Regions from separate parts of the Proteus faecis genome, predicted to be linked through region 2. Evidence: predicted binding sites of a transcription regulator. Region 2 holds the regulator's gene; each other region holds the start of a gene.
What was found. Region 2 encodes PurR, which represses purine synthesis genes. Its sites were predicted from a motif close to CANGCAAACGTTTGCNTG; they were not measured.
Positions count from the first base shown of each region.

Region 1: a site for PurR is predicted at 4,861-4,878, ahead of purM (phosphoribosylformylglycinamidine cyclo-ligase). Genes of this name have one in related genera too.
Region 3: a site for PurR is predicted at 5,633-5,650, ahead of serA (phosphoglycerate dehydrogenase). Genes of this name have one in related genera too.

Region 1 covers NZ_JASVWV010000003.1:58,138-65,447, forward strand. Annotated here, with positions in the region: gene hda (DnaA inactivator Hda) at 172-879, opposite strand; gene QSH13_RS05875 (mechanosensitive ion channel family protein) at 1,102-2,307, opposite strand; gene uraA (uracil permease) at 2,593-3,894, opposite strand; gene upp (uracil phosphoribosyltransferase) at 4,083-4,709, opposite strand; gene purM (phosphoribosylformylglycinamidine cyclo-ligase) at 4,941-5,981, shown strand; gene purN (phosphoribosylglycinamide formyltransferase) at 5,995-6,624, shown strand; gene speG (spermidine N1-acetyltransferase) at 6,731-7,310, shown strand, end outside.
Region 2 covers NZ_JASVWV010000001.1:194,385-201,694, forward strand. Annotated here, with positions in the region: gene QSH13_RS00890 (DUF1289 domain-containing protein) at 352-591, opposite strand; gene gloA (lactoylglutathione lyase) at 776-1,183, shown strand; gene rnt (ribonuclease T) at 1,278-1,916, shown strand; gene QSH13_RS00905 (Grx4 family monothiol glutaredoxin) at 2,040-2,381, opposite strand; gene QSH13_RS00910 (sulfite exporter TauE/SafE family protein) at 2,773-3,588, shown strand; gene sodB (superoxide dismutase [Fe]) at 4,122-4,700, shown strand; gene cydH (cytochrome bd-I oxidase subunit CydH) at 4,836-4,919, opposite strand; gene purR (HTH-type transcriptional repressor PurR) at 5,187-6,212, shown strand; gene punR (DNA-binding transcriptional activator PunR) at 6,239-7,141, opposite strand; gene punC (purine nucleoside transporter PunC) at 7,260-7,310, shown strand, end outside.
Region 3 covers NZ_JASVWV010000002.1:274,327-281,636, reverse strand. Annotated here, with positions in the region: gene QSH13_RS05280 (peptidase domain-containing ABC transporter) at 1-738, shown strand, start outside; gene QSH13_RS05275 (HlyD family type I secretion periplasmic adaptor subunit) at 738-2,108, shown strand; gene QSH13_RS05270 (type I secretion system permease/ATPase) at 2,135-4,237, shown strand; gene serA (phosphoglycerate dehydrogenase) at 4,304-5,554, opposite strand; gene rpiA (ribose-5-phosphate isomerase RpiA) at 5,826-6,482, opposite strand; gene QSH13_RS05255 (LysR family transcriptional regulator ArgP) at 6,644-7,310, shown strand, end outside.

The sequences.
Region 1 (7,310 bases), on a different contig from region 2:
TTGTATAAAGACAAGCGGTTTTTTATCTCGTGTTTTTATCGGGAAAGATAAAAAAGAATTGTTCACCGTTAATAAATAACAAAAAATCGTTACCTTCAATGGGAATTTAATTTGGAAAAGTGAGGTTGGATTTAGATTATTCGCCTCACCTAATAAGATGAGTGAGGCCATTTAAAGTTTGAGTATATCTTTCACAAATGGGATAGTCAGTTTACGCTGAGCAACAATAGAAGCATGATCAAGTTCATCAAGCATTTCAAATAAGGTACGCATTTTTCTATCTAAACGTTTTAGTACAAAACGGCCAACATCTTCAGGTAATTCAAACCCACGAAGTTTTGCTCTTAATTGCAACGCTTGGATTTTTTCTTCGTCACTTAAAGGTTGCAAACGATAGATTTGCCCCCAATCAAGGCGAGATGCTAAATCAGGAAGTTGTAGCTCTATTTGGCGAGGCGGTCGATCCCCTGTAATTAATAAACAGGTGCGGCCATGCTCTAAAACACGGTTATAAAGATTAAATAAGGCGAGTTCCCACTCTTCATCACCAGCAATACACTGAACATTATCAATACAAACTAAGGATAAATGTTCCATACCTTCAAGAACATCGGGAACAAAGTAGGCGCGTTTATCAAGGGGAACATACCCAACGGCATCACCTTTTAATGAAAGCTCAGCACAAGCGGCATGTAATAGATGGCTCTTTCCACCTCCGTCACGAGACCAGAAATAGATATAACTGCCATGAGATTGATGAATGGCGGTTCGAATTGCCGCGACTAACGACGCGTTTTCCCCTGCATAAAAGCTATCGAATGTCTCATCATCGGGCAGAGATAGTGGTAATGATAGCTGTGACGGCGTATTCAGAAGCACCTCACCTGAATAGTTTAATAAACGTGGTGATTCTAACACAAATTCTCACAAGGTCAGAATCAATATTAAAAAAGCACATGACACTGGTTAAGATAACAGCAAGATCACCATAATAAGTCCATTTTATATACATCAAGCCCCTCATTAAATGGTTACTTGGCTATCCCTTAAATTATTTAAAACAAAATCAAAAAACATTCCGTGTTAATTCGTTTCACCTTATTATCTGAAATTTAATTTCGCAACATCATTACCGGAAGGTTGCTGATAAATATCGAGTTTAAAATATTTGGCTGATGCATTTATATACTCAAAAATTTCAGATTGAGTCTCTTCATATTCAACCCAAGTGGTTGCTCGAGTAAAGCAATATAACTCTACTGGTAATCCCATTGGGGTCGGTGGCATCGTTCTGATCACCAAATACATGTCAGGTCGAACATCACCACGCATTTTTATCCAATTTAGCATGTACTTACGAAATAACTGTAAGTTAGTCACGCCTTTTGTTTCTAACCACTCATTAATATCACCAATCTCTTCTTCTTTGCCTTCAAGCATTGTTTCTATGCTTTTACGAAGCGGAGCGGTATTTTTTAATTCTAATACTAGCTCTTGAGTTGCAAATGAAATCGAAGATTGGTCAATATAAAAACTACGTTTAATCCGACGCCCTCCTGATGAAAACATCGGTTGCCAATTAGTATATTTTTCAGTCAAAAAGTCTTTAGTTGGAATACGGGAAATTGTATTATCCCAATTGCGTACGGTGATCGTATGTAATGCAATATCAATAACCTCACCGCTGATATTACTACTGGGCAATTCAATCCAATCATAAAGCTTTAATACTTTTCCGTTAGAAATAAGAATATTGGCAACAAAAGAGATAAGTGTATGCTGAAAAACAAACATTAACACCGCTGCAATAGCACCAAAGCTTGAGATAATAATAAGCGGTGATTGTTCAGTAAATAACGCAATGATAAGGATAAAAGAGATAATCCAGACCACAATTTTGGCAATCTCAATATAGCCTTTGATGGAATTATTCCGATGCCACGCTTTTTTAGCATGCCTAATATTGAAGATATCAAGTGCGTTATTAAGCAATGAGGCGATATTGACGATAATAAAGGCACGAGCAACCGTCTCAAAGATAATATTCATTTCAGTTGAAAACGACGGTAGTAGCTGATTAATATAGAGAACGAGTGTAACAGCAACAATAGATGCACTCTTTTTAGCTATATCTTCTATGGTTTCTTCATCTGAAAGCTCAGTAAATAAAAAAAGTAAACGCTTTGCGATTCGACGGAAAATCATTTTGGCGAGAAACCATACCACCAACAACACAATAACTAAAAATATTGTGGTAAAAATCTGCTTTGATGCAATGAAATCATAAATTTCAATCAGCTTTTCCATAAATTACGTTATACCTTTATTGAGATACCCCAACCTTAAAACGAATATCACTTAAATCGCAAATAAGATGCCTATTTCGCATAAGAACAGCCTACCATTGTCTCATTTATTTTATTTAAATAAACATCATGATTGAATTAATCATGCTTTTCTAAGTTTTAAACACTTAAAATATCAAAAATCTTAGTTTTTAATATGACATAAAAACTAAAACACAATAAAAAAGGTGGAGATCATCCACCTTTTTATTAATTTCAGTATATTGCTTTAGATTTTCTCAATCGATTACTTTTTATTTGCTGTACCACTAACCGACTCAATGGTGTTATCCACTAATTCTGTTTCGGGACGAATAATACTGACGAGTTTAAAAATCAAACTTAAAACAATACCCACGATAGTTGCTAATGCCATGCCTTTTAATTCAGCCGCACCAATTTGAATGGAAGCACCACTCACACCAACAATCAGAATAATAGCCGTTAATATCAAGTTTTGCGGTTTATTATAATCCACTTTTGAATCTAACAAGACACGAATACCTGATGCACCAATCACACCGTAAAGCAGTAATGAAACCCCACCCATAACTGGAACAGGCACAGCAGCTATAGCCGCAGCCAGTTTACCCACACAAGATAATAAGATGGCGAGAATTGCCGCACCACCAATAACCCATGAGCTGTAAACCTTAGTGATAGCCATAACACCAATATTTTCACCATAAGTGGTATTTGGTGTTGAACCAAAGAAACCCGAAATAATGGTAGAGAAACCGTTTGCGAACATAGAACGATGTAATCCCGGATTTTTCATTAAATCGCGTTGCACAATATTTGCGGTGACAACAAGGTGCCCAACATGCTCAGCAATAACAACTAGTGCAGCGGGTAGGATAATAAAGATAGCACTCCATTCAAAACGCGGAGAATAGAATGTCGGTAGTGCAAACCAGTTAGCTTCTTTAATTGGTGTAATATCAACAACGCCCAAGAAGAAAGAGAGTGCATAACCTGCTAATACCCCAATAAGAATAGGAATAATAGCAAGAAATCCTCTAAACATCACAGAACCTAAAATAGTCACACCTAAAGTCACCATCGAAATAAGCAGTGTCTGACTATCAACTGGTGCATCTGCACTTGGTAATAATCCTGCCATTCCTGCAGCAGTTCCTGCTAATTCAAGCCCGATGACGGCAACGATTGCGCCCATTGCCGCAGGCGGAAACATCACATTAATCCAGCTTCGCCCTGCTATTTTTACAATACCAGCCACTAAGCAAAATAACACACCACAGACGATAAACCCGCCAAGCGCTAATTCATATCCTAATGGTAAAAGTAACAACACGGGTGAAATAAACGCAAAACTTGAACCTAAATAAGCAGGAATACGTCCTTTACAAATAAAGAGATAAAGCAGGGTTCCGATCCCGTTAAATAATAATATTGTTGCCGGATTAACTTTAAATAAAATTGGCACAAGTACGGTGGCGCCAAACATTGCAAACAGATGTTGAAGGCTCAACGGGATTGTTTGTAATAATGGTGGGCGCTCTTCTACCCCGATTGCACGACGAGTCATGCTTACGACCTCTCTTTAATATGAATGTGAAATTGGTTTGTATTTTTAACTTTTTACTCGTCCTACTTTAAATCGCCACATTGCTAACTGTGCTCACTCGCACTCGTCACCTAACGGCGCCTTAAAATATTTAGAGTCTAATAATAAGTGATCCAAAAAAAAGCCGACTATCAAAGTCGGCTTAACTATTATTTTGTACCAAATATCTTATCACCAGCATCGCCAAGACCTGGAACGATGTACCCGTGCTCATTAAGATGGCTATCAATAGATGCAGTATATAATTCCACATCTGGATGAGCATCTCCTAATGCCTTAATACCTTCTGGAGCAGCAACCAGTACTAATACTTTAATTGAAGTACAGCCCGCATTTTTTAATAAATCAATTGTGGCAATCATAGAGCCGCCTGTTGCTAACATAGGGTCAACAACAAGAGCCATACGCTCTTCAATATTAGATGCTAATTTCTGGAAGTAAGGGACGGGTTTTAATGTTTCTTCATCGCGGTAAACGCCAACTACACTGATTCGGGCACTAGGAATATTTTCTAATACTCCATCCATCATCCCGATACCTGCACGGAGGATAGGAACTACTGTGATTTTTTTTCCTTTAATCTGTTCTATCTCTACCGAACCACACCAACCTTCTATTGTTACCGTCTCTGTTTCTAAATCGGCGGTAGCTTCATACGTCAGTAGACTGGAAACTTCTGAAGCCAGTTCACGAAAGCGTTTAGTGCTTATATCATGATCTCGCATCAGCCCCAATTTATGTTGAATGAGTGGGTGTTTTACCTCAACGATCTTCATAATTTCTCCTAATGTACGACGCAGCCTGACAAAAAAATCGCGAGATTATACCGCTTTTTTGCCAACATTCCATCGTTTTTCTATTGATATTGATCAAGCGCACAGCTTTTAACCACACCAACATGAATAATTGTGACCTATAAAGAAGATCCTCGCAAACGTTTGCTTTGCCTGTTAGAATAGCACCCGCACACATTTTTTCTTAACAGCAACTTGCCGTGAGGGCTCTACGTGACTAACAAATCCTCTCTCAGCTATAAAGATGCCGGTGTCGATATTGATGCAGGTAATGCTTTAGTCGATCGTATCAAAGGTGTAGTAAAAGAAACCCGCCGTCCTGAAGTTATGGGGGGATTAGGTGGTTTCGGTGCACTTTGTGCCATTCCATCTAAATACCGTGAACCTATTTTAGTTTCAGGCACAGATGGCGTAGGAACTAAACTTCGTCTTGCGATGGATTTAAATCGCCATGATGACATCGGGATTGATTTAGTCGCAATGTGTGTCAACGATTTAATTGTTCAAGGTGCTGAACCTCTTTTCTTCCTTGACTACTATGCCACAGGAAAATTAGATGTCGATACCGCAGCTCGTGTCGTAACAGGTATTGCAGAAGGTTGTAAACAATCTGGTTGTGCATTAGTAGGTGGTGAAACTGCTGAAATGCCAGGTATGTATCACGGTAATGATTATGATATCGCAGGCTTTTGTGTTGGTGTGGTTGAAAAATCAGAAATTATCGATGGTAGCAAAGTTAAAGCTGGCGATGCGCTAATTGCTTTAGCATCAAGTGGTCCTCATTCTAATGGTTATTCATTAGTCAGAAAAATTCTTGAAGTCAGCAATACACAAGCCGAAAACACACCGTTAGGTGATAAATCATTGGCTGATCATCTGCTAGCGCCTACTCGTATCTATGTAAAATCCTTACTGTCACTAATTAAAAATGTTGATATTCACGCGGTAGCGCATATCACTGGCGGTGGATTCTGGGAAAATATTCCTCGTGTATTACCTGAAAACACACAAGCGCGTATTAACAGTAAAAGCTGGGAATGGCCACTGGTTTTCAAATGGTTACAAGATGCGGGACAAGTCAGCACACATGAAATGTATCGTACCTTTAACTGTGGCGTTGGATTGTTAATTGCCGTTAACCCAAATGATGTTGAAAAAACATTGGCACATCTTGCTGAGTGTGGTGAAAACGCATGGTTAATTGGCGAAATTGCGCCACAAGCTACGGGTGAAGCACAAGTTATTATTAACTAATGAAAGCATGTGAATGAAAAATATTGTTGTCCTCATCTCAGGAAACGGCAGCAACCTACAGGCGATTATTGACGCCTGTAGGGCAAATAAAATCACAGGTAATGTGGTTGCTGTCTTAAGTAATAAAGCTGATGCATATGGTCTTGAACGGGCAAAACTTGCTGATATTCCAGCTTATTTTATTGATCCAACTCTATATAATGATAGAGCTGATTACGATAAAGCATTAATTGAACAAATCGATGCTTATCAGCCCGATATTGTGGTTTTAGCTGGTTTTATGCGTATTTTATCGCCTGATTTTGTCACTCATTATCAGCATAAACTATTAAATATCCATCCTTCTTTGCTTCCTAAATATCCCGGGTTACACACTCATCGCCAAGTTTTAGCAAATAAAGACTCTTTTCATGGTGTTACCGTCCATTTTGTGACAGAAGAACTTGATGGTGGCCCTATGATCATTCAAGCGCGTATTCCTGTTTTACCAGATGATACTGAACAATCATTACAAACAAGAATACAAGCGGAAGAGTACCGTATCTATCCATTAGCGATTGGGTGGTTAGCTGATGAGCGATTAAAAATGCAGAATAATCAAGCCTTTCTCGATGATATTGCACTTTTCGACAATCTTGGGTAACTATTTCATTTAAGATAAAAAGTCACATTGTGCTACACTGTAGCCCGCGTGACTTTTTTTGTGTCACCCTTTTCTCTTTTTATTCAATGCATTCACCGAGGTGCTTATGTCCGGTGGTAAGAAAGTTCCACCTATAAAATTACGTCCTCTCGAACGAGAAGATCTCTCTTTTGTTCACCAACTTGATAATAACGCCAGCGTTATGCGCTATTGGTTTGAAGAGCCTTATGAGGCTTTTATCGAGTTAAGCGACCTTTATGAAAAACATATTCACGACCAAAGTGAACGCCGTTTTATTGCCGAAAGTAATGGCACTAAAGTTGGGCTTGTCGAGTTGGTTGAAATTGATTATGTTCACCGTCGTGCTGAATTTCAAATCATCATCGCCCCTGCGCATCAAGGCCATGGATATGCTGCACGCGCAGCAAGGCTTGCGATGAATTATGCTTTTTCTGTACTTAATTTGTACAAGCTCTATTTAATCGTCGATAAAGAGAATGCCAAGGCAATTCATATTTATGAAAAACTTGGCTTTAAAAAAGAAGGTGATTTAATAGATGAGTTTTTTGTTAACGGTGCCTACCGTTCTGCGATTAGAATGTGTACTTTCCAAGCGCCCTATTTTGAACAAAAAGCCAAAGAGGCGAAACCCGAAAATTTTGTTAAACCGGGTGCGACTATTAAGC
Region 2 (7,310 bases):
TTTAATAACTAATGTAGTTATATATCCTATTTATTAGATAAGTAATTATTTTCCAGACATAATTAAACCATTTCTTTCTAGCCACGAAAGTTCATAAAGAATAACCTTGTTATAAAAACTAATCTATATTTTTTTACATAATAATAATTATTATTTTACAGACAACATCCGAAACAAAAAAAACACATTGATAATCAGCCAATTAAAAGTAGTGTGGTCTGGTAATAAGTTAAAATTGCAACCTTACATTAATAAAGAAAAAATAATAAACCACATGACTACAATAAATAACAATAATGAATTAAAAAGATAGTTAATTATTATTTTAATATTAAAAAATAAATAGAACATTTAAAATAAATTGAGTTGTTTATTTTCTTTTTCAATTGCAGAACCCACTTTTTTTAATGACCTTAAATAACGTTGCTGACAAAGCCGTAATATATTTCTTTTCTGTTGTTGATTCATTGTTGACCAATTAAACCGCTCTTGACGGCTGCGATAGCAGCCAACACAATATCCTTGCATATTCATTTCACAACGCCCAATACAAGGGCTAGGAATATCAAAAAATTCTAATTGTTCCTGCATTTGATTTTCCCTCCCTATTGTTTGTTACAATAGAGTATAGTTAATAGAGATATTAACTGCACAACATAGTTTATTGAACTGTTAAAGGCGTAGTAAAATTGAACTTTAGGGCTTTAACGCGTTATAGTACCCCGCCATCAGTTTATCTGTAGGGTTTAATCATTAAAAAACACAAGAGGTTTATATGCGAGTACTTCATACCATGATCCGTGTGGGCGACTTACAACGTTCTATCGACTTTTATACCAAGGTTTTAGGTATGCAACTTCTACGCACTAGCGAGAATGAGGAATATAAATACTCGTTAGCTTTTGTTGGTTATGGTGATGAAAGCACTGGTGCAGTTATCGAATTAACCTATAACTGGGGTGTAAATAGCTACGAAATGGGAACCGCTTTTGGGCATGTGGCATTAGGTGTAGATGATGTTGCCGCAACCTGTGAAGCCATTCGCCAAGCTGGCGGTAATGTTACCCGTGATGCAGGCCCAGTAAAAGGTGGCTCAACAATTATTGCTTTTGTTGAAGATCCTGATGGATATAAAATCGAGCTCATCGAAAATAAAAGTGCAAGTCACGCTCTAGGTAACTAATTTTATTAAAACCAGAAAGATACAGATGTTATCTTTCTGGCCTTACTGATTATCAATTTCCGATATTTTATTTTTATCGGATAAGTACAACTTAATGCCTGATATAAATAATCCCAATAAGCTTTGTAACCGTTTTCGGGGTTACTACCCTGTAGTTATTGATGTTGAAACAGGTGGATTTAATGCGAAAACAGATGGTTTGCTTGAAATCGCCGCTATTACATTAAAAATGGATGAACAAGGTTGGCTAAAACCTGATAACACATTACATTTTCATGTTGAACCTTTTGAAGGGGCTAACTTAGAGCCGGCAGCCTTAGAATTTACAGGTATTGATCCAACCAACCCTTTACGTGGCGCAGTCAGTGAATATGAAGCTTTTCATGCCATTTTTAAAATGGTGCGTAAAGGAATGAAGGATGCAGATTGTAATCGCGCCATTATTGTGGCTCATAATGCAAATTTTGATCACAGCTTTGTAATGGCAGCAGCTGAACGTGCTGGATTAAAACGTAACCCTTTTCACCCTTTTGCCACTTTTGATACTGCGGCTTTAAGTGGATTAGTATTAGGACAGACAATTTTAGCTAAAGCCTGTATCACTGCTGGTATTCCCTTTGATAGCAAATTAGCACATGGTGCGTTATATGATACTAATCGCACATCATTACTTTTTTGTGAATTAGTTAACCGCTGGAAAAAGCTTGGTGGATGGCCATTGCCTACACCTTGAAACCATAATTTTGCTGATACATATATGAATAATAGAAAAAGCCAGTTCACACTAATGAACTGGCTTTTTCTTGAAGAACTGATTATTTTTATACGTTTCAATAGCGAAACGATAAAAAATTAATTACTGTGCTTCTTCTTCACCACGATATTTATCAGCAGTCTCTTTTAGTAACTTCTGTAATTCACCGCGCTGATACATTTCTAAAATAATGTCACATCCACCGACTAATTCACCATCTACCCATAATTGTGGGAAGGTTGGCCAGTGTGCATACTTTGGTAATTCTGCACGAATATCTGGGTTTTGCAGGATATCAACATACGCAAAACGCTCACCACAAGCAGAGATAGCTTGAACTGCCTGAGCAGAAAAACCACAACTTGGTAATTTTGGTGAACCTTTCATGTATAAAATAATTGGGTTTTCGTTGATCTGGCGTTCAATTTTTTCAATAGTCGTCATTTGTAAGTCCTTACAGCCTTTTATATTCGATATGCTTTATAGGGGAAAACATGAAAGAAGAATACCACTTTATATTAGAAACCTCTATATAAGTTTAGTTATCGATATAAAACAATAAGTTGGTATTAAACTATGAAATTACTGATAAAAAAACACGCATGATACATAAAAAATAAATCAATACGTTACAGATGGTTATGACTGTGCTTCATCTTACCGCCGACATAATCACTAACTATCCTTTATATTAAAGAAGAAAAAAAGCAACTTTTACATCAAAACCAATACATTAGATTTCATAATTTATACATTAAGATAAAACGCTACCTTCTTAAAAGGATATAATGTATATAGATAGGTTTGTTATAAAACCTGATGAGTATTAACTATTATGGACATGATTTTGCTATTTCTTTTAGTAGGATGTATCACTGGCTTTTTTGCTGGGCTACTTGGCATAGGAGGCGGTGCAATCATTGTTCCGGTAGTAATGTATGTTGTGAGTCAACAAGCTATTCCAATAGATATGGTGATGAAAATTGCCTTATCTACCTCCTTCTCTGTCATTATATTTTCTACAGCATCTTCAGCGTATTCTCATAACAAACACAAAGCCATTTTATGGCAGCAATTTCCTCTATTATCTATCGGCACTATCATCGGTATGCTTGTTGGGACATTTCTGGTACAAAAAATGTCAAATACGATATTACAAATCGTGTTCTGTATTTTCATGGTATATACCATCTATGGATTATTAACTAAAAAGAAAGAAGCGGAACGTATTGAAAACGTGAAAGATCCTACTGTTTCAAAACCAGCGTTAACAAGTGGCGGCTCTTTGATTGGCTTTATATCCAGTTTTATTGGTATTGCAGGTGGTACGATCACCATTCCTCTTTTAAGTCATTGGGGATTTAATACCCGTAAATGCATTGCGACATCATCAATGATCGGCGTTATTATTGCCTCTATCGGGACTATAATGGGTATTATTTATGGGTGGGGTCAAACAAATATTAATGACTATTACTTAGGCTTTATCTATTTACCTGCCTTTATCGGAATAAGTATTACCAGCATTCTCTTCGCACCTATCGGTGTGAAAGTCGCTTATCGACTTCCTATCCCAAGAGTTCGCCAAATATTTGCATTATTTCTATTCTTAGTCGTGGTGAAAATGATATATACGCTTATTATGGAATAATAACTTGTTAATGAAATAAGCTTTTTGAGGATAATTTCTAGGAATTACAAACAAGGCCTATGCTAATTAAAATAAAGGTAATTCCTAGTTAAACCAACTCTTTTCAAAGGAGAAATCATAATTACAACATAATAACAGCCTAACATAACTATAAATATTTTATTTTAGTTACAATTTTTAGCTTTAAAAACCATGTCTTGTTGCCAATCCAGAACTGCCCCCCATTTTATTTGCCAGTCTAATAACCACATAACAGAATGAAATTTGTACTTTTTACTTCTCTCATTATAAATGCCATTTTGCTACTTTACGTGTAGGCAAGAGGGATATACTCTTATGAGTATAATTAATCTATATAGCTTATAATTATAGATAAAAGATATTTAGCTGTTATTTCAGCAGATTTTTGTTAAAATAATTAGCAAAATAGTAACAACTTAGTTATTCATTTGCCTCATTCTATCGATTCAAATAATTTTGATGGAATGATTTCAGGCACAAAACCCGAAATAGATAGTTTAAAGGAGTACGCAATGTCTTTCGAATTACCAAAATTACCTTATGCGTTAGATGCTCTTGAACCACACATCTCTAAAGAAACTTTAGAATATCACTACGGCAAACACCACCAAACCTATGTAACTAATTTAAATAACCTAGTTAAAGGTACTGATTTAGAAAGTAAATCTTTAGAAGAAATCATCAAGTCTACTGATGGTGGTGTTTTCAATAACGCTGCACAAGTATGGAACCACACTTTCTACTGGAACTGCTTAGCACCAAATGCAGGTGGCGCACCAACAGGTAAAATTGCTGAAGCTATCAACAAAGCATTTGGCTCTTTTGAAGAATTCAAAAAGCAATTTAATGATGCTGCAGCAAAAAACTTCGGTTCAGGTTGGACTTGGTTAGTTAAAAAAGCTGACGGTTCAGTTGCGATTGTTAACACATCAAATGCTGCAACACCTGTTTCAGGCACAGACAAACCTCTGTTAACTGTAGACGTATGGGAACATGCTTACTATATCGACTACCGCAATGCACGCGTTAAATATTTAGAAGAGTTCTGGGCATTGGTTAACTGGTCATTTGTTGAAGCTAACCTTGCTTAATTTAGTGTGATAATCAAAGGTGAATGAGTAAAATTCATTTTTGATGACATAATAACAAAGGGCCTTGAGCCCTTTGTTATATTCAGTATTCGATAATCTATTACTTAAATTAATCGAGTACTTATTAAAACATGATTAGAAAAGCAGAGTAGAAAAAATAACAATCATAACCAGCGCTGCTATTGCTGTACTCAAACCAAATTTCAGATCCGTATCCATCTATTCTCCCTCAAAATGATTATAATACACATAATTAACCATAACCTTGTCATGGTTAATTATTATTACATATCAGAATTTGTTAAAATAGCGACTAGTGCACAATTTATAACATTGATTAATACTTTCACTTTTGAGCTAGATCATACAAAATTCACAGCTAATCGCTAAATTATTGCCAGTGTTTGCCCTATGTATGACTATACTGGCAGTTAAACCATAAAATTAGATAAAAGAGACCAATGAAGGTCAGGAGTTTTCCACACCATGGCAACAATAAAAGACGTGGCAAAACGCGCAGGCGTATCAACCACGACTGTTTCTCATGTGATCAACAAAACCCGTTTTGTTGCTGAGAACACACGAGCAGCAGTTTGGGCCGCTATAAAAGAATTAAATTATTCGCCAAGTGCCGTTGCGCGTAGCTTAAAAGTCAATCACACAAAATCTATAGGCCTGTTAGCCACGTCCAGTGAAGCTCCTTACTTTGCTGAAGTGATTGAAGCAGTTGAAAATAGTTGTTATAGCAAAGGCTATACCCTGATTTTATGTAACTCACATAACAATCTTGATAAGCAAAAAGCGTATTTAGCCATGCTGGCACAAAAACGTGTTGATGGATTATTAGTCATGTGTTCTGAATATCCCGATCACCTTCTGACTCTTTTAGAAGGCTATCGTAATATTCCAATGGTTGTCATGGATTGGGGCAAAGCGCGTGGTGACTTTACAGATACCATTATCGATAACGCTTTACATGGTGGTTATATCGCAGGTCGTTACCTTATTGAGCGAGGTCATCGTGATATTGGTATTATCCCTGGTCCATTAGAACGGAATACAGGTGGTGGTCGCTTACAAGGTTTCTTAAAAGCCATGGAAGAAGCAAAAATCACAGTAAAAGATGAATGGATTGTACAAGGTGACTTTGAACCAGAATCTGGTTATAAAGCTATGTACCAAATGCTAAATCAAAAACATCGCCCTACTGCTGTTTTTTGTGGTGGTGATGTCATGGCAATGGGCGCAATTTGCGCTGCAGATGAACTTGGTCTGCGTGTTCCTTTAGATATTTCCATTGTGGGTTACGACAATATTCGTAATGCACGTTATTTTACACCAGCGCTAACAACCGTCCATCAGCCAAAAGAGCGTTTAGGTCAAATGGCATTATCAATGTTGCTTGATCGCATCGTCAATAAACGCGAAGACGCCCAAACAATCGAAGTTCATCCGCGATTAGTTGAGCGCCGTTCAGTTGCCGATGGTCCTTTTATCGACTACCGCCGTTAATTCTTATTTATCCAGTTATCTGATTTCTAGCGAAGCCATTCCTCATTTAAGGTTTGGCTATCTCCAAGATAATCTAACAACCATGTCAAAGCAGGCGATTCACTTTTATCGACCCACGTCAGGCAGCATGGGCTGTCTGGCAATGGCTGTGCCAGCTGTAAAGTAACCAGTGTACCTTGTTCAATTAAAGGTTCAGCACGGTGCCAAGGTACCATTCCTACGCATAATCCAGCTAATAAGCATTCAAGCCCCATATCCCATGTCGGTACAACCATTCTACGTTGATTATTTAGCGCCCATGTGTCACGCTTTGGTAAACTGCGTGATGTATCTTCTAAGCATAAACTTGGATAAGGTCGCATTTCATCATCCGTTAGTGGATGTTGTGCTTTCGCTAAAGGGTGATCAACATGACAAACACAACGCCAAGGCATAAATCCCATATCTCGAAAACTATAACGTTCACCAATGGGTGAAGCTCTTGTTGCACCAATAGCTAAATCGACACGACCATTAACTAAAGAATCCCATACGCCATTAAACACTTCAGGGTAGACATACAGTTCAATATCCGGAAAATGACGGTAGAAATCGAGAATAAGTTGTTGTGTTCTTTCAGGTTTAACAATGCCATCAACGGCTATACTGAATTGACCACGCCATCCATTAGAAACTTGTTGGCAAAGATGCCGAGTGTCATTCATTTTTTTGATAACAGATCGTGCTTCTTTGATGAAAATTTTACCTGCATCGGTTAATTCTACATCACGGTGACGACGCTCAAACAGAGGAACAGCAAGCCATTCCTCTAGTTGCCTAACAGTATAACTAACGGCGGATGGCACTCTGTGCAATTCTTGAGCAGCCGAGCTAAAACTTCCTGTTCTTGCGACTGCATCAACAACTTCTAAAGAGTATTCTGACCACATAGAGTTTATTCCTTTGAAAATTTTTCACAGCATTAACCAAATATTCCCGTTTCACAAGTAAAATAGGTCTTAGTTACAATACATAAAATGTTCTACATTACATAGCATAGAAAATAAAATGAATTCTAAAACTTCCACACAATCAAAAACACCTATGAGCTTTATGGTG
Region 3 (7,310 bases), on a different contig from region 2:
CTAAAAGGTGAAATCACGTTCAATCAGGTAAATTTTTACTATAAAGATAAAACTGCGCCTATTTTAAATGATCTCTCAATTCATATTAAACCTAATGAGATCATTGGAATTGTTGGTACATCAGGTTCAGGAAAAAGTACGTTAGCAAAAATGATTGTGGGACTTTATACACCGCAAACAGGTTTAATTACTCTCGATGGGATCCCTATTTCTCAAATTAACCCTATATCATTACGCCAGCAAGTAGGTTACATCCTACAAGATAATTATCTCTTTCATTTAAGTGTATTTAATAACATTCGATTATCTGTTCCAGATGCCTCTTTAGATCAAGTTATCTCCGTCGCTAAATTAGCAGGTGCGCATGATTTTATACTTAAACTTCCTCTTGGTTATGACACCATAATTACTGAAGGTGGAACCTCATTATCTGGTGGGCAACGTCAACGCATTGCTATTGCAAGAGCTCTTTTACCAGAACCAAAAATATTAATCTTCGATGAAGCAACAAGTGCACTTGATGATGAATCTCAGGCAATTATACAACGTCATTTACCTTATATCGCTAGAAATAAAACGGTTATTATTATTGCTCATAGATTATCAACAACAAAAATATGTAATCGTATTTTATTTTTAGAAAAAGGTCATATTGTAGAACAAGGAAGTCATGAAACTCTTATAAAAAAAGAGGGGCACTATAAAAAACTTTTAGCATTTCAACAGGGTAATAAATAATGAAATTTAATCTTAAATCACTTAATCTTTTTTCTTTTAAAAAATTTTTTATAAAAAAAGAAAAAATTAATTATGATTTTTATCCAAACCATATTGCATTAATTGAAAAACCACATACACCTTATAGCCATTATATTGCAATGTTACTTTCATTGAGTGTAGTAATATTACTATTTTGGTCTTATATTGGAAAGCTCGATATTCAAGCACCTGCAATAGGAAAATTAATCGTTTCAGGACATTCTCAGCGCATTCAAGTCTATGAACATAGTCGCTTAATGGAGATCCATGTTGAAAATGGTCAATTTGTTAATCAAGGTGATCCATTATTAACACTTGATGTTTTAGGGGTTGACGAAGAAATTAAAAAACTTCAGAGTCAGATAAAAATAACCTCATTATTAAAAACTCGCTATCAAGCATTAAACCAGAATGTTATACCTCAATCACTTAATCACTATAACTTACTGGATAGTAAAACACAGCAGTCTGTCGTTTTAAGTTATCAAAAAGAAAAAGAAGAGTTTGATTCTATTCTAAAAGGTATCGATACAGAAATAGAAATTTTGCATAAAAACAAAGCATTAATTAAAAAAGATCTTAATTCATTAATTATATTAAAAAATAATATTGAACATCGTTTTAATATTATTAAATCACTTTATGATAAAAAAATAATCAGCAAAATGGAATATTTAGAGAATGAAAAAGAACTTATTGATATTAATAGCAAAATAGCAACAAAAACTTCAGAGTCATCAATTTTATTAAGTCAAGAAAAACACCTTCAAGATAGCCTTGCTCAAACCAAAAAGAAGAAAGCGTTAGAGTGGTATGATAAATACAAACAATATGAAAATGAATTAGTTACTTATACACAAAGTTTAAATCATTTACAAAAAAGACAGCAATTAAAAATCATCAAAGCGCCTGTTTCTGGTACTGTTCAGCAACGAGAAGTTCATACGCTTGGTGCAGTTTTACAACCTTCTCAAAATCTTATGGTAATTGTACCTGAAACCCAAAGGAATATTGCTGAAGTTAATATTTTAAATAAAGATATTGGTTTCATCCGTAAAGATCAAAAAGCAATTGTAAAAATTGATGCCTTTCCTTATACACGATATGGCACCATTAATGGAAAAATTATTAATATTGCGAAAGATTCAGTCCAACATGAGCAATTAGGATTAGTTTATCCTGCTTTTATTGAATTAGATGAACAATTTATCAAAACGGAAAATGAAGAATACCCATTAACTGCAGGAATGTCTTTAGTTGCTGAAATTATTATCGATAAAAGACGAGTCATTGATTATTTATTAACACCAATAGATATTTATCGACATGAAGCATTAAGAGAAAAATAATAACACCATAATCAAAGAAAATACATATGAAAAATAAAACACAATATGATTCATCTATTATTGATAGTCTACTCTATATATCTAAAATAAATCAAAATGATTTAAAAAAAGAACAAATACTTCATTTTTTAGGTGATAGTAAAAAATTAACAAAGTGGAATATTATTGAAGTAGCAAACCTACTCAATTTAAAGTGTAATTTTGATATTATTGATATCAATCACAACAATAATATTGTCGGCGATATATTAATAGAAATAGATAATTTTTGGTTTATTTTAAAAGATAAGAAGAATGATGATTTATTTATTTTCAACCCTAAAGATAACACTTACAAAAAATACACTTTGTGTGTTGATAAAAAAATAAAAATATTGCGTGTCATTCAGTTTGAAAAAACATCTTTACTTGAAAAGTTTAGTTTAAAATGGTTCTTTCCTTCACTATTAAGGCAAAAAAAAATATTATGGTTCATTTTTATTCTCTCTTTTTGTACTCAATTATTCTCTTTAGCTAGCCCTATTATTTTTGAAAACTTTATTGATAAAGTATTAACGGGCAGAAGCTTATCTAATTTACATGTATTTGCATCTATTTTAGTTCTTATTGCGCTTATTGAACCCACTTATCTTTTTTTAAGAGATAAATTATATTCATTTGTCTCTTGTAAATTAGGTGCTGAATTTTCAGGTAAAACGTATCAACATCTAATTCGGCTACCAACTCAATTCTTTAATCAGCGCCAAGCAGGACAAATCATTTCTCGTCTACAAGAGCTCTCTAATATTCGTCAATTTATAGCGGGTTCTGCTTTTATGATGGTACTTGATCTTATCTTTATTACCTTGTTTATCTCTATAATGTTTTATTATTCAACATTATTAACATGGATAACATTAGGTGCGCTTACACTCTATTTTCTAACTTGGATTATTTTAGGCCCCATTATTCGTCATTGGGTTGAAGTGGAATATAAAGCCAATGCGGAAAACACAAGCTTACTAACAGAATCAATCAATGGTATTGATACAATAAAAATTACAGCAACAGAAATTTATTTTCTTAAAAAATGGCAACATAAGCTAACTTATCATATTCTTGCCCGTTTTTCTGGCGCTAAAAAAGCATTATTAGCGCAACAGATAATCATGACGATACACAAAATAGCGACCGCGATTATTTTATGGTATGGCGTGAAACGAGTCATGGACATGCAAATGACAATAGGCGAGCTAATTGCATTTAATATGTTCGCGGCACATATTACTCAACCTATTTTACGCTTAGCACAAATATGGCAAGACTTTCAGCAAACCACCGTGTCATTACAGCGCATTGGTGAAATTTTAAATACACAAACAGAACTCCAGCACCAAGGATTAACCTCTTTACCAAGTATTAGTGGTGAAATTACGTTTTCTCATGTTAATTTTCGCTATGCTGATAATACACCTGAAGTGATTAAAAATATTTCATTATCGATTCCTGCGGGAAAATTCATTGGCATTACAGGGCCTTCAGGCTCAGGAAAAAGTACCTTAACCCGTTTAATTCAACGCTTTTATACACCACAACAAGGACAAATTTATATTGATGGAATGGATATAGCCATTGCAGATCCACTTTCTTTAAGACAGAGTATGGGCATTGTTTTACAAGATAGTTTTTTGTTTAGTGGCACTATTGCAGAAAATATTCGTTTATCAAAACCTTATTGTCATGAAGATGAAATATATGAGGCAGCAAAACTTGCTGGGGCCTTTGATTTCATACAGCAATTACCACAAAAATTTAATACTCAAGTTGGAGAAAGAGGTAGTCATTTATCTGGCGGACAGCGTCAGCGCATTGCATTAGCAAGAGCGCTATTGCCAAATCCACGTATTCTTCTTTTAGATGAGGCGACATCTGCTCTAGATTATGAATCTGAAGCAGAGATTTTAGCCAATTTACCTTTAATTTGTAAGAATAGAACGGTGATCAGTATTGCCCATCGACTTAATACACTGGCTAATTCAGATTATATTTATGTCATTGATAAAGGTAGAATTACAGAAGAAGGCACCCATTCTAATTTATTAGAAAATGGCTCGCTCTATTACCATCTGTGGAAACAACAAACTCAATAATGGACAATTAAATAAAAAGGCTCGATTACCGAGCCTTTGATACATTAATTAATATTATCAGAAAAATTAATACAGCATACGAGCACGAATTGTGCCTGGTAATGCTTTGATTTTTTGTAACACTAATTCAGCTTGAGCCTTAGTTTGAGTTGTAATATCAATCACAACATAACCGACGTTACCTGATGTACGTAAATACTGTGCAGCTACATTGATATTTTCTTCAGTAAACACTTTGTTGATACTATTCATCATACCCGGACGGTTTTCATGAATATGCAGTAAACGGTTTACATCATCACCATGGCTTGGCAGAGAGACTTCAGGGAAGTTAACAGCAGATAGCGTAGAGCCATTATCTGAATATTTCGCTAATTTACCTGCAACTTCATAGCCAATATTTTCTTGAGCTTCTTGAGTTGAACCACCAATATGTGGAGTTAAGATCACATTATCAAATTTGATAAGTTCAGAAACAAACGGATCGTTCGGATCGTTATTTGCTCCCGGCTCCGTAGGGAATACGTCAACTGCAGCACCAGATAAATGCTTTGATTCTAGAGCTTGTGATAACGCAGGAATATCAACCACAGTACCACGAGAAGCATTGATCAGAATTGAGCCTGGTTTCATACGCTGAATTTCTTCATGCCCAATCATATTTTTTGTTGACGGTGTTTCTGGCACATGTAAGCTGACGATGTCACTCATATTCAACAGTTCAGAGAGATGACGAATTTGAGTTGCATTACCTAATGGCAGTTTGTTTTCGATATCATAGAAATAGACATCTAGACCCACACTTTCAGCCAAAATACCTAACTGTGTACCAATGTGACCATAGCCAATAATACCCAGTTTTTTACCGCGAGCTTCAAAACAGCCTTTGGCTTGTTTATCCCAAATTCCACGATGCGCTTTCGCGCTTGCTTCAGGGATACGACGCAATAATAACAGTAATTCACCAAGCACCATCTCAGCCACGGAACGAGTGTTTGAGAAAGGCGCGTTAAAAACAGGAATACCGCGACGAGCAGCAGCATCTAAATCAACTTGATTAGTACCGATACAGAAGCATCCCACAGCGACTAATTTTTCAGCCGCGGCAAAAATTTCTTCTGTTAAATGAGTGCGGGAACGAAGCCCCACAAAACGAGCATCGCGGATAGCTTCTTTTAATTCTTCGTCCGATAATGCGCCTTTGTGATATTCAATATTGGTGTAACCCGCAGCTCTTAAATTTTCTACTGCACTTTGATGCACCCCTTCAAGGAGTAGAAACTTTATCTTTTCTTTTTCCAAAGATACTTTGACCATTTACCCTGCCCTATCGTTATTACATTTAATGAAAACAAAATCCTGTCTCATCAACATAACAAAAATAGATTTTGTGGCAATACAACCGATTGCCATGATGACAGAATAAGCGGTAAATAAAGTGATTTTCTACCGAGTAAAATGATTTTGACTTCGAAAATGGCAGGATTTTAAAGAGAGATATAACTATCGTGTGATATATATCACTGAATTTGCAGTTTCTAAAATAATTTAAAAAAATAGGTAGCCATCGCTACCTATCTTAAAAAAATTACTTAATAGTTTTCACACCTTCAGATGTGCCCATTAAAACAATGTTTGCGCCACGGTTAGCAAATAATCCTACGGTTACAACCCCTGGAATACTGTTAATTTTGTTTTCCAGTTCAATAGGGTTAAGGATCGTTAAGTTATGAACGTCTAAAATAACGTTACCGTTATCTGTTACTACGTTTTCGCGATATTCAGGCAAACCACCCAATTTAACCAATTCACGAGCTACATAAGAGCGCGCCATTGGAATAACTTCAACAGGTAGAGGGAATTTACCTAATACATCAACTTGTTTAGATTCATCAACGATACAGATAAATGTTTTCGCTACACCAGCAATGATTTTTTCACGTGTTAATGCAGCCCCACCACCTTTGATCATTTGCATCTGGTGGTTAATTTCATCAGCACCATCAACATAGATATCTAAAGAATCGACTTCATTACAGTCGAAAACAGGAATGCCGTAACTTTTTAATTTTGCAGTTGATGCCTCTGAACTTGAAACGGTGCCTTCAATTTGACCTTTCATTGTTGCTAATGCATCAATAAAGTGAGAAGCCGTAGAGCCAGTACCAACACCCACAATCGTGCCTGGTTTTACATATTCAAGCGCCGCCCAACCTACTGCTTTTTTCAATTCATCCTGAGTCATTTAAAAAAACCTTATTTATCACATTAATGGATTAAGAATAGCATATTGCATTCAAAACTAGCACGAGACACATCAAAAACTGAGAAGCAACATTTTAACTCATTACAACGAAAAATATGGCATAGTAAGCGATAGAATATAAAATCGAAGAGAGTCTGTTAATGAAACGCCCTGATTATCGAGCATTACAAGCCCTTGATGCCGTCATTCGAGAACGTGGTTTTGAAAGAGCCGCGCAAAAGTTATGTATTACACAATCTGCCGTTTCTCAGCGTATCAAACAGTTAGAAAATTTATTTGGACAACCGCTATTAGTTAGAACTGTTCCACCTCAACCCACAGAGCAAGGACAAAAATTATTAGCGCTATTGCATCAAGTAGAATTACTTGAAGAGCAATGGTTAGGTGATGAAAACAGCGGTTCTACACCTCTTTTACTCTCTTTGGCTGTGAATGCTGACAGTTTAGCGACATGGTTATTACCCGCTTTACATCCAGTCTTAACGCAACTGCCTATTCGTCTCAATATTCAAGTGGAAGATGAAACTCGCACTCAAGAACGATTAAGACGAGGCGAAGTCGTTGGTGCAATCAGTATTCAGCCACAAGCACTACCAAGTTGTCTTGTCGATCAACTAGGCGCGCTCGATTACCTATTCGTTGCTTCTCCTGACTTTGCTCAACGCTACTTTACCAACGGTGTAACAAAATCTTCGTTATTAAAAGCGCCGGCAGTCGCATTTGATCATCTTGATGATATGCATCAGGCATTTTTACAACAGAATTTCGGTTTATCTCCTGGTAGTGTGCCGTGTCATATCGTGAACT